One region of the Sulfurovum sp. TSL1 genome, then DNA from elsewhere that is predicted to be linked to it. Evidence: riboswitches for the same ligand, from Rfam matches in the RefSeq annotation. Region 1 holds a riboswitch; each other region holds the start of a gene.
The links. Region 1 has a riboswitch for cyclic di-GMP ahead of LDM98_RS04465 (hypothetical protein). Riboswitches for the same ligand answer to the same signal wherever they lie in the genome.
Positions count from the first base shown of each region.

Region 2: it holds a riboswitch for cyclic di-GMP, as region 1 does, so the genes downstream of both, LDM98_RS06195 (PAS domain S-box protein) here and LDM98_RS04465 (hypothetical protein) in region 1, are expected to answer to the same signal.
Region 3: it holds a riboswitch for cyclic di-GMP, as region 1 does, so the genes downstream of both, LDM98_RS00280 (ATP-binding protein) here and LDM98_RS04465 (hypothetical protein) in region 1, are expected to answer to the same signal.

Region 1 covers NZ_BPFI01000001.1:904,716-909,010, forward strand. Annotated here, with positions in the region: gene LDM98_RS04455 (LamG-like jellyroll fold domain-containing protein) at 1-99, shown strand, start outside; cyclic di-GMP riboswitch class I at 343-422, shown strand; cyclic di-GMP riboswitch class I at 564-646, shown strand; gene LDM98_RS04460 (carboxypeptidase regulatory-like domain-containing protein) at 778-2,349, shown strand; cyclic di-GMP riboswitch class I at 2,403-2,481, shown strand; gene LDM98_RS04465 (hypothetical protein) at 2,577-2,939, shown strand; gene LDM98_RS04470 (right-handed parallel beta-helix repeat-containing protein) at 2,966-4,295, shown strand, end outside.
Region 2 covers NZ_BPFI01000001.1:1,265,102-1,269,396, forward strand. Annotated here, with positions in the region: gene LDM98_RS06185 (DciA family protein) at 1-223, shown strand, start outside; gene uvrC (excinuclease ABC subunit UvrC) at 211-2,001, shown strand; cyclic di-GMP riboswitch class I at 2,147-2,221, shown strand; gene LDM98_RS06195 (PAS domain S-box protein) at 2,300-2,713, shown strand; gene LDM98_RS06200 (Hpt domain-containing protein) at 2,733-4,130, shown strand; gene LDM98_RS06205 (ATP-binding protein) at 4,144-4,295, shown strand, end outside.
Region 3 covers NZ_BPFI01000001.1:54,719-59,013, forward strand. Annotated here, with positions in the region: gene LDM98_RS00280 (ATP-binding protein) at 1-2,500, opposite strand, end outside; cyclic di-GMP riboswitch class I at 2,691-2,769, opposite strand; gene LDM98_RS00285 (alkylphosphonate utilization protein) at 2,995-3,534, shown strand; gene LDM98_RS00290 (efflux RND transporter permease subunit) at 3,605-4,295, shown strand, end outside.

The DNA.
Region 1 (4,295 bases):
TGTACATACAACCCTGACAGTAAGCACTTCGATATGGTGTTCTTACTGATGATCGCATTGGGACTTTTCTATCCGTTTAGAAGAAGATTCATCAAGTAATCTTCTTTGCATAGAATAAACGTTCTATACGGAGAAGCCATCTGTGCTGCTCCGTATTTTACTTCTTTTAGATATCACTCACTCTCAATTTGAATCTCATAAAACAAAAACTCTAATATATACTTCATCAAAAAAATTGATCATAAACATATATTTTAATTTTATATTCTTTTCAGTTTAAGTGTGTATTATTCCGGTATGACTATGACTTAAGGTACTACTAAACCATAAGTCATAGTAATAAAAGTATTAGGCCAAACCTGTTGTGAAGCAGGGACGGAAAGCTTCAGGTCTTTTGAAAAAAAGATAGCTGGGTTGCATTTATTTAGAACTATCGTATCTCAAACGATGACTCTTCATAAATTATAACTTTTATATAAAGTTTATCATCCTAATCTTAATAAAAATTCAGACATGTGGGTAATATTGAGGTAATCCTCTTTCAATATAATTCCCATCAAGTTAGTGAGAAAAGCCAAACCTATTGTGAAGTAGGGACGGAAAGCCAAGGATCTCATAATAATCATGAGATAGCCTAGTTGCCTTTGTTGAGCACAACAGAGTAATGCTACATGCATATTGGTATATTCCATTCTTCATAGAAGATTTCCCTCCCCTACTTTTCAATATATTTTCTTCACAACAATACACGTTCATACAAAGAAGGAATATAAACGAATGTTCAGACTTAACAATATCAAACAAAATGTACTTATACTGTCTTTTGCAACATTGCTTGCAGGTTGTGGCGGTGAAGGAACAGCGACTACAACAGATTCAACTTCAACTGATCTCACTACAACCTCTACAGCAAAAGTAGTGAAGATTGATGTCAGTGCCATTACTACAGAAGATTCTGCCACCATCGAGTGGAATCCTTATGGGTATACTACAAAATCAGTAGAGTATGGTACAAGTAATAAGTATGGTTCAGTAGTTTCAGTACAAGAAGAAGGTACTGTTACCTTATACAATTTACAGGCAAATACAGAATATCACTATAGAATAGTCTCCGAAGATGAGAAAGGCAGACCCGTTGTAAGTAATGATATGACTTTTACAACACTTGCCGCAAGTAACCAACCGATCGTAACGGACCCAGTGCCAACTGATCCGATCATAACTGAACCTGCACCAACTGACACAAACGCAACAGAACCAACAGTAACCGATCCTGTGTCAACAGAACCAATCGTAACCGAAGCGGCGCCAACTGTCACAGAACCGGTTATAACTGATCCGATCGTAACAGAACCAATCGTTGAAGAGACTCAAGCTGTCTGTATAGAGGGTGATGCAAAAATTGAAGGTCATGTTACGGATAAAGATACTGGAACAGGATTAGTAGGTGTTCAAGTCAATATAGGTGGCTGTGTCACTACCACTGATTCTCAAGGTGATTATATACTGATGAATATCGCTGTAAGCGATAAAGCTTCTGTCATGTTCAGTGCAGAAGGTTATTATACAAATAGTACGAATATTCAAATAACCGATCTATCCCCAAATTACACCACTGTTGAAATAGATAAATATATTAGCCAGTGGACTTATGATAGCCAGACTCTAGTTTCAGGAGCCCATATCGTGATACCTTCCGGAGTTTATATCAATCATGATGGAAGTCCTTATATAGGGCAAGTGACTGCCGGATTATCATATCGTAACAGTACAGAAAAAGGCAGTGAAATAGTATTTCCTGGAGAGTATAAAGGAGAAGATAACTATGGGAATATCGTTCCATTCATCTCTTATGGGTTTACTGTGATAGACCTTACAGATGAATCAGGCAATGCATTAAGTGTAGCTGATGATATAACTTTAATATTTGAGGCAACTGGTGCACCAGCTGAGAGTATTCCTTTATGGTTCTATGATTATGAGCAAGGTACCTGGATCGAAGAAGGATATGCCACTCGTCTAGCAGATGGAACATATGAAGGTACAGTTTCCCATCCGGGAACATGGAGTCTGAGCCAACCTATTGAAGATGCTTCGGGTATCTATACTGATCGTATCCTATATACAGATGGTACACCTGTAAAAAATCTAAGGGTACATGCTATTGGTGACAACTGGATCAGTACCGATCTTAGCACAGATGAGAATGGAGTATTTGAAATTGAAGTGATACCAGGTCAAGCATTCACATTGAGAGCATATCACTATGATGATAAATATGGTGCTACATACAACGGTATGATATCCGCTGTGGCTCCGGGTGAAACTATTGATAATTCCAGCTTATAATTAAAAAATGAATAAGTAATATATGGGTAACACTCTTATACTACAATTTGAACACTTGAAAAAGCCAAACTTGTTGTGAAGCAAGGACGGAAAGCCCAGGACCTCAATGTATGAGATGGCCGGGCTGCCTAAATACTCCGTTTTGAAAGAATGTACTTTCAAAGTACATTCTCAAATGTTTCATAAGACGCTTTTATCATATTTATAACAAAAAAGGTAATACAAAAATGTACGTATACAAAAAAACACTGACCGTCTTTATGGCTATGCTTGTCACTTTATTCACCGGTTGTGGTGGAGGAAGTGGAACTTCATCTATAGAAACAGAAGATGCTTACACCGATTACACTATATATACCGATCGTATCATCGACATTAATCAAAATGCGATTCCAAACCTAAAAGTAGATGCTATTAGTGACAACTGGATCAGAACCGATCTTGCTACCAATGAGAATGGTGAATTTGACATTGAAGTGATACCTGGAGAAGCGTTCACATTACAAGTATATGACTCTGATACAAAAACTTATGCCATATATTCTGGTAAAATAATAGTAGATGCTGCAGGCGACATTATTAGCCTATAAAAATTAATTAAAACAAGGATTGAATTATGAAAAAAATATTTTTACTCTCAACTGCCTCGCTTGCAATGCTGATGGCAGATTTTACATTGGAAGGAGATAAGTTAACTCCTGTGTCAGGAACCATATCGACAGTGACTGATCCTACTACAGTATCTGATCCTACTACAGTATCTGATCCTACACCTACTATGGACACAAGTAATCCTTACCTTGAACCAATTAACCTCCCTGCATGTAATGCAAATGATCCGGAAGTACAATTTATTAGCAGTAATGCTGACTGGGGTACAATAAACGATAGCAGTAAAAGAATTTTTTGTGTCAAACCAGGAAACTATGGTAGTGTTACCCTGACAGCTGATGGTACACCTAATGCAAGAAGATACATACTTTTAGATAATGGTAATACTGCACACCCTGCTTCACTATCTGACTCGCAACAGGCAAACGTACAGATCAATCTATCGGGAGCCAACTACTGGACAATTGACAGGATGTCAACACTTAACACCACAGCAAGTACAGCAATGGATATAAAGGGGCAATCCCAATACAATATAATTAACCGTATGCATATTAAAAATTTTAATACATATGCTATTACCATTTATCATAGATCAGACAACAATACTATACAAAAGAGTAGGATAGCAGAACAATCTCTTGCCGGTAGAAAAGCTGATGGAGTAGGAATATTCTTTCAAAATGATATAAGTTGGGAGAATGATACTTATATATACAACACCAAAATAATACAAAATGAGTTTAAAAATATTAGTGACAGTATTCAGCTTATTAGAAGATGGAAAGATTGGGCCGCAAGCATTCCTGTGCCAACAGGTTATGATGGAACTATTATTGATAGTAACCATATCTATATTACACCTGATATTTATACTAACGGTAGCGGTAGTCTTACACCAAATGGAAACTACGCTTATGCTGAGAATGGTATTGACCTAAAAGCAGGTTCAGACGATGCGAACAATAAAATCATTATCACTAATAACTATATTTGGGGTTATAGAGTATCTGATAAAACAGGTTCTTCGCTTAGCAGTTGGGGTGATGCAATAACTATCCATTATGGTGTAGAAAACCTTACAATAGAGAACAACTATATCTTTGATTCTGCAAGAGCTATAGGTGCAGGTGATTCAAAAGGATTTGCTTACGGTCTGAGCGATTCAAGCATATCAAACAACATACTATGGGATATTATTGATTTTGACTTGGTACTTTGGGATTCTAACAACTTAACAGTTGAAGGAAATATCATCCACGGTGCTAAAAACTGGGCATCATTTAATGCATTCACTAATTCAACACTAAATAATAACGTTGTGATTAATGCAG
Region 2 (4,295 bases), 360 kb from region 1:
ATTAACAGAGCTGAACAAGCACGATGAAGCGTGTAAGATGATGCAGGCTGAAAAGGTTGTCGTCTTTCACAGCAAATATTATGCGATGCCTCAGGAAAAAGTCTCTTATGTGAGTGTACCCCATTATCATGAACGTGCCAAGGGAAATTTTGAAACACCTTCAGACAGAGAACTCAAAGAAAAATTCGAACGTATCAAAGCCATAGTCACATGCAATCAGTAATCCAAGATCTCCCTTCCTGTGCAGGCGTGTACCAGTATTTTGACGCAAACGGCAAACTGCTCTATGTAGGAAAGGCCAAAAACCTGAAAAACAGGGTCAAAAGCTATTGGCGTTTTTCTCCTGAATTCAAACCCAACCCTGCACAAAGTTCGCGCATCATCAAAATGCTCTATGAAGCAAGCAGAATTGAGTATATCGTCGTAGAGACGGAAGACGATGCCCTCATCTTGGAAAACTCGCTGATCAAACAGCTCAAACCCAAATACAACATTTTGCTTCGTGATGATAAAACTTACCCCTACATCTATATCGATGAATCTGTAGCCTACCCAAGGTTTGAGATCACCCGAAAGGTCATCAAAGGCAAGCAAATCACCTATTACGGCCCTTTTCCTACCGGAGGGAAAGCCCTACTTGATGCACTCTATGAAGTCTATCCGCTGGTACAGAAGAAGTCTTGTTTAAAAGAAGGAAAAGCCTGTCTCTTCTATCAGATCAAAAAATGTCTGGCCCCTTGTGAAGGGAAAGTGTCACCTGAAGCCTATGGTGAGATCGTCACCCAAGCCAAAACATCCATCGTCAAACGTAAAGATCTACTCTCCACCCTTGAAGAGAAGATGACAAACCTTGCCATCCAGGAACGTTATGAAGAAGCCGCTGCTATACGCGACAGCATCAATGCCATCTCTTCGCTCACGATCTCATCAAACATTGATTTTGCCAATGCCATGGACCTGGATATCTTTGCCATACTCAATGGGGATGAAAGAGGTGTGATCGTCAAGCTCTTTATGCGGGGAGGTAAGATCATCTCATCCGCATACTCTTACTTCAGGCATACCCATATTTTTGACGAAAATGAAGCGTATAAACAGGCCTTATTGGAATTCTATACCATCGACACCCCCCATACCGGTAAACAGATTCTTACGGCCCATATGTTTGAAGACTCGGCACAGGTGGCACATAGCCTTTCTGCCCGTTTTGACAAAAAAATAGAGATCCTTACCCCTCAGCGCGGTCCCAAAGCCAAACTGATCTCTTTGGCCCTGCAAAACTGCGAAGAGTTATTGCGTAAAACGCAGAGTGATACACTCATGGAACAAAAAATAGCAGATCTCTTTGACCTTTCTGTCATTCCTTACCGTATAGAAACTTTCGACAACTCTCATCTTATGGGAGCTGCTACAGTGGGCGGTATGGTGGTGTGGGATGAAGATAAATGGGATAAATCCGCATACCGACGGTATACACTGCATGAACGTGATGAGTATGGGCAGATGAAAGAGATGCTCTCCAGACGTATAGAGAACTTTAAAGAAGAACCTGCTCCGGACCTCTGGATACTTGATGGAGGACAGGCCAACCTCAATCTTGCAAAAGCCCTTCTCAAAGAAGCCCATGTCAATCTTGATGTCATAGCCATAGCTAAAGAAAAGCTCGATGCCAAGGCACACCGCGCGAAAGGTGCAGCCAAAGATATCCTCTATACCGCTCATGGCGTTCTTGAACTCAAAGCAAATGACAAACGTCTACACTGGATACAGCGCCAAAGAGATGAAGCACATCGTTATGCCATTACCTACCATCAGAACAAAAAACGTAAAGAAGATACACAAATTTCACTTCTCAATAAAAAAGGCATAGGCAAAGCAACAGTGAAAAAGTTGATCGATTATTTCGGGACATTTGAAGCCATAGAAAATGCATCTCATGAAGAAATAGAAAAAGTTACAAATAAGAAAATCTCTAACATTATTAAAAATTATAATCCATAAACAGACATTATTTAATATTTTTTACTAAAAAACTTCTTAATTCAATCTATTTTTAGTTTAGTTGTTATAGAGTTTTAGCAGCGGGTTATGTTTGCAGTATTGTTAGCCATAAGATTCTAGTGCATCTTATATGATACATAACGCTAAGTTAACAAGCTAAACTCATTGTGAAGTGAGGACAGAAAGCCATGGGTCTCATGAAGATTGCCAGGCTGCGAACAGTAGACTTCATGACTGTAAGTTTACTGAAACTACACTTCTTACACGTCACACTACAAAAAGGGGGGAGAATAATACAATGAATAGACCTGATCCAATTGATGAAGAGTATATCTTTGAAAAAGGCTTGATCGTTAGTTCTACAGATCTTAAAGGGATCATTACATACGCTAACAGAAAATTCTGTGAAATATCAGGATATACCAAAGAGGAACTCGTAGGCAAAAATCATAATATCGTCAGACATCCGGATATGCCAAAAGCAGCATTTCAAGAACTTTGGGACACGATACAGAGTGGCAAGGAGTGGACCGGTATCGTAAAAAATTTAAGAAAAGATGGCAGATATTATTGGGTTTATTCACATATTTCACCTATCATCCTTGATGGAGAGACCACCGGCTATACTGCAGCCAGAAGACCGGCATCGGAGACAGAGGTCACAGAAACCATTCCTATTTACAGGGATTTGTTAGAGAAAGAAAGTAAGTAAAAGAGGGGTTGTCAACAAAATGTACTATATATTAAATGAAACAAATCAAATTATCGCTGCTGATAAGAATCTATTGGAATTATGCGGGTTGTCGCATATAGATGCATTATCATTAAACATTGCATTAGGCGATACAAAATTTGATTTATCTGAAACAAAAATCACGATCACTACAGATCAAAATGAAAAAACGTTTCCTGTCTCCAAAACGTCTCTTTCAAGTATGCTTGGTCATATCACATTGGTTGAAATACAAGCAGAAGAAGAAAAAGCAGAAGAAAATGATCTATCGGTATTAACACTTGATGATACGGTAGAAAATATCGCTCCTCTTGATAGAGAGGAAACGGGTGAAGAAAAAGAAGTTGCTGTAGAAGACAGCGAACGCTTTGATCTTGTCATGGAAGAGGAAACAGAAAGTATCGCTCCTCTTGATACAGAGGAACCAAGCAAAGAACCTGAAGTTGCTATAGAAGACAACGAACTCTTTGATCTTGTTATGGAAGAAGAAACACAGAGCAGCATTGAGACGGTGGAAGAACCGCTCGATATCATGACCGAAGATACAGATATCCTTGACTTGGGATTGTCCGATAGAGAAGATGAAGTCATAATGGAGAAACCTGAAGCAGAGGATACTGCTGAAATTCTAATAGATCTGGATAAAGTATGTCAACAGATCGGTGTTTCTCATGAAGATTACAATACATTTCTCAATGAATATATCGATACGGCATTGGAACTTGAAACGGATCTACAGAGTGAAGAGAGCGCAACACGTTCCAATGCTGTTGCAACACTTTCCCATCTTGGCGAAGTATTACAATTGCCGGTTATCGGAGACCTCCTAAAAAGAATTGATGCAGCGCCTGCAGGTGAACAAAAAGCAACGGTCGAATCTTTTTACACAGCTCTCTCAAGAATCACTAAATCACCAAGCTCTCAAGCAGAACCTGAAATGGACCTCTTTGATACCCAAAAAGAGACTGAGCTAGACCTTTTTGATGTTGAAGAAAAAGAAAGTAAACCAGAAGTGATGATCAATGAAAAAGGCTTTGGTACTATTTCTCTTGAAGGTATTAAACCAATTCACTTTGACTTTCAACTTGAAGAAGCAGCCAATGACCTCTCTTTACCTGTAGAACTTATTGAAGAATTTGTAAATGATTTTATCGAACAGTGTCATAGTGAAACCAAGAATATGCTAAAAGCCTATGAAGAGGGTGATCTGGATGCCATTCAGAAGATAGGACATCTTCTTAAAGGCGCTGCAAGTAACCTTCGTATCAATCCATTAGCTGATACGCTCTATAAGATACAGTTTTGTGAAGACAGCAGTGATTTGGAAGCTTTGATCAAAGACTATTGGGGACACTTTTTGTCTTTCGAAATTCAAATAAATGCGCTAGCAAAATAAAAGGAAATAAACTATGACTATACGTAATAGACTTAAACTCATTGGTCTTGTGCCAATTTCTCTACTCATTTTACTTTCAAGTTATTTCTTTGTAACTTCATATGTAAACTATGAAAAGGCAAATGCACTCAAAACGACATTGATCAATAACGGTGCATTGGGCAA
Region 3 (4,295 bases), 850 kb from region 1:
GTGCATTGGCAGTCAATGCAACGATCGGAATATGTGCTTTATGGTTTTTCCTTTCATAGCTGATGATCTGACCTGTTGCTTCCATACCACCCATGACAGGCATTTCGATATCCATGAATATCAAGTCATACTCATTTTTCATACGCTGTTCAAGTGCCTCTTGTCCATTATTCGCGATGGTGACCTCTATACCGAGTCGACCGAGTACATTGAGTATCAGCTTTTGGTTGATCTTATTATCTTCTGCAACCAGCACATGTACATTTTTAAAGGCAAGATTCTCTTTCTTCTCTGAACTATCCTCTTTATCATTCAGCATTCGAAGTGTTTTTGTAAAGTTCACAGGCTTATAGAGTATCTTATCTATTCGTGATGTGTATCGCTTGAGATTTTTTTTCTGGTCTCCTGTGGATATCACAATGATCTTTGTATCAAGGTCAAGGAACGGTTGAAGTTCGTCATCTCTCTGACGGAATTTATGGTCAATAAAAAGAATATCAGGGAGTTGAGAGGTACCTTTTAATGCCAAGAGTGATTCATCGGTATAACGCTTGATAGTGGCTCCGGTGTAAGCGATATAGGTTTCAAGGTTTTTATTGATATAGTACTCTGTATCGAGATGTGAATTAAGAATACCAACGGTGCAGGCACTCATATCCTCTACTTCTCTTTGTACCGCGCTCTTAGGTTTTTTCAGTGTCAGGGTGAAATAGAAGGTAGAGCCTTCATCTTTGACACTTCGAATGCTCAGTTTCCCTCCCATATGGTCTATGAATTTACCTGATATAGAGAGTCCCAGACCCGTACCTCCGTACTGTCTGCTTGTACTGACATCTGCTTGTGAAAATGCCTCAAATATTTTTCCCTGTTGCTCCTTGGTAAGACCGATACCTGTATCAGACACTTCAAAATTGACGTTTACTTTATCCTCATCCTCAAAGAGCTTTTTGATCGATACACTTACTTCACCGTTTGTAGAAGTGAATTTAATGGCATTACTGACAAGGTTCACGATGACCTGAGAGATCTTCGTAGGATCCCCTATCAGCAGTGTAGGCAGTGTCGGATCCAAAAAGATGTTAAAGTCAATATGGTTTTCAGCCGCTTTGGCCGCATAGGATTCAACCGCTGATTCAAAGGTATCTACCGGATCGAATTCTATGGCTTCGAGTTCTATTTTCTGTGCTTTGATCTTGGAGAGATCAAGAATATCATTGACGATGGTCAGAAGATTGTCGGAACTCTTCTCTATCACTGAAATAAATTCAGCTTGTTCCTCTGAAACATCTGTCTCTTTGAGTAATTGTGTAAATCCAAGAATACCGTTGAGAGGGGTACGTATCTCATGGGACATACTGGCAAGAAAGAGGTCTTTGGTCTGATTCCCGTCTTTAATGGTCTTGAGCAAAAAACGATAGATATGATCCACCTTACCGTTACGGATCAATCTATGAAGCTCATTTTGTTGGTTTTCATTCAGTACCAGTTTGATATCTCTTAAGGTCTCCTCGGAGATCTGTGTATCATTTTCTATCTTGGAAACTAAACTGAAAAGTTTAAGCAGTACAAGCAATAAGATAACTGTTGCCCCTCCATACCATGCCAGAATCTCTCCGTGTTGCGTGACGGTTTCTTTATTGATCGCTTGGATCTGATGACGCAGTAGGGATTGTACTTTGTTGAAATAATCCATTTTTATATCTATCTGGTTTGACCAACCAAGAGGGGAGACTGAGTATCTTCCTGATCTTGATTCATAGGAGATCATGTCGCGTGCTTCAGACATGATAGTGTTGAACTTTTCCACAGAAAGCAGTTCGCTGAGTTTTAAGGCTACGGCACTGTCTGCAAGGGTATAAAACTGGGGTAAGGTATCTTTGTGTATCAATTGCTCCCAAAATTCTCTCTCTTTATCACTTATGCTTCTGGATCCAAGTAAGATAGAAGAGATCAGTATATGTTCCTGTACAGTGTTCTCCTTCAGTGCCGTATACTTTTGGTACATCATCAGATAACTTTTCTTTTCCTCAGACCTTTCTGCAGCAGTAACTTCCTGCACTATCTGGAACAATGGATTAAAGACCTTATCATGGTAGATCTCGCTAGCGTTATCATGTAAATCATCTACATCTCGACGCACCAGTTCTAACGCTTCAGTAGCCTGCTTGATATAGGTACGATAGCGTGTAAACTGATCGTCCTGTTTGGTAAATGCATCAAACTCCAATAGATATTGATCGGTCTTCAACCTTGACTCTTTGAGTTTTTTTAAGTCTTCTTTGTTCTGTGTGACCAGGTAGGTAGCACTCTGTACTCTTTCCTCTATCATATGTTTCATAACTGACTCAAAATGTTTTACAAACGAAGAAACCTCCGCACTGTTCTGTGCCGTTGCATATCTTTGATAAGAGAGATAGGTATAATACGATGTCACTCCTGATATCCCTATAAGGATAAGTATAAGCAGAGTGAGTATTAATTTGTTTTTCAATATCTTCATGTTAATCCTTTTAGCAGCTTCTGCTACGATAAAGTGTTCGTGGTATGAGTATCAATAAAGAGGATTGAGATATAGGTTTGATGGTATTTCTGAGACTATGATTCATAGAAGACCCCTTTATTATTCTTTAAAAGTATTGAAGCATAAAGTGTAGATAGAATTACGTAGAATAGTCCATAGGTATATTCTATTGTGTAGTCTGGCGATCTTTTTTATAAAGACCCATGACTTTCTGCCCTTGTTTCACAACAAGTTTAGCTTTTCAATCTTTTTACCTTCATGGATTATACTCAGTAAAGATTTAAAAAGAGTTATAAGTGATCATTTTAATTTGTGATTGAAATCATTCAGTAGAGAAGATGTCAAATAAAACCATATAGTTTGTCAGTAAAGATCGGGGTTGAAATGATTTAGACCGTGTATAGTAGTGCTTTTATGGGCTACATTAAAACAAATAGAGTAAAATGTCGATACTGATAGAGCAAAGGAAAAAAATGAGCATAGATAGAGTATTGATGGATAGAAGCGGAGGGAAATGTGAGTTGTGCGGTTCTGAAGAGGGACTTACGGCTTACGTAGTGGCACCAAAAGATGAGGCTATTGTGATCTGTAGTACCTGTGCAGCCTCCATAGATGATCCGACAAAGGATGAAAAACATTGGAACTGTCTGCATGACAGTATGTGGAGTACTGAGCCTGCAGTACAGGTCGTGGCATTCAGACTTTTGACTCAACTGGGTGCACAGGACCAGCTTGACATGATGTATCTTGAGGAGGATGTAAAAGCATGGGCAGAGGAAGGTTTAGCCACTGAAGCACAAGAACCTACACGTGATGCCAATGGTACGATCTTGCAAGAGGGTGATTCTGTGAGCATCATCAAAGACCTTCCGGTAAAAGGTGCAGGTTTTACCGCTAAGCAGGGAACGACTGTGAAAAATATCCGCATGGTACCGGGTGACCCTACCCATATACAAGGTCGTGTGAACGGGACAATGATCTTTATCATTTCGGCATTTTTAAAGAAACTGTAGTATTTTTTGTTGATATCACTATAAGTTACATAACAAACCAATAATTTAAGACGTTCAATAAGGATACACCATGATGAGGATCATTAACTATTTTATAGAGAATAAAAGTCTTAATTATGTATTGCTCATTTTTATCCTTTTTTTAGGCATAAACTCTTATTACAATATCCCCAAAGAACTTTTCCCTGAAATCGCCTTGGATAAGATCGCGATCAGGGGTGCTTATGCAGGTGCCAGTGCTGACAATCTTGATAAAATGGCAGTGCGTGATATCGAAGATGAACTGGGCAACATACAGGGGATAGAGAAGATCGAGACCGTGATCAAATCAGGTACTTTTTCTATCGTTCTTGATCTCAATGATGGCGCAGACAAAATAGATGCTCTCAATAAAGCCAAAGATGCCATCGCACGCAGCCGACAATATCTTCCTTCGGATATGACCGAACCAACGGCAGAGCTGCTGATGCACAACCGGCCGCTTATCAGACTTTCTCTCTCCTCTGAGCATATGACCAAAGGCCAATTGATAGAAACGGCCAAAGAGGTAAAATCCAAAATTGCCAGAAATCCTTATGTCAGTGAAGTACAGATCTACGGTGATGCAGATCAGGAGGTTTCCGTACAGATCAATGAAGAGGCTGTAAGAGCCTATGGTTTGGACCCGGCTACGCTGATCGATGCCATCTCAAAAACCTCTTATATCTATCCCATAGGGGATATCAAGCAAAGTGGCAATTATATTTTCCTCTCTACAGTAC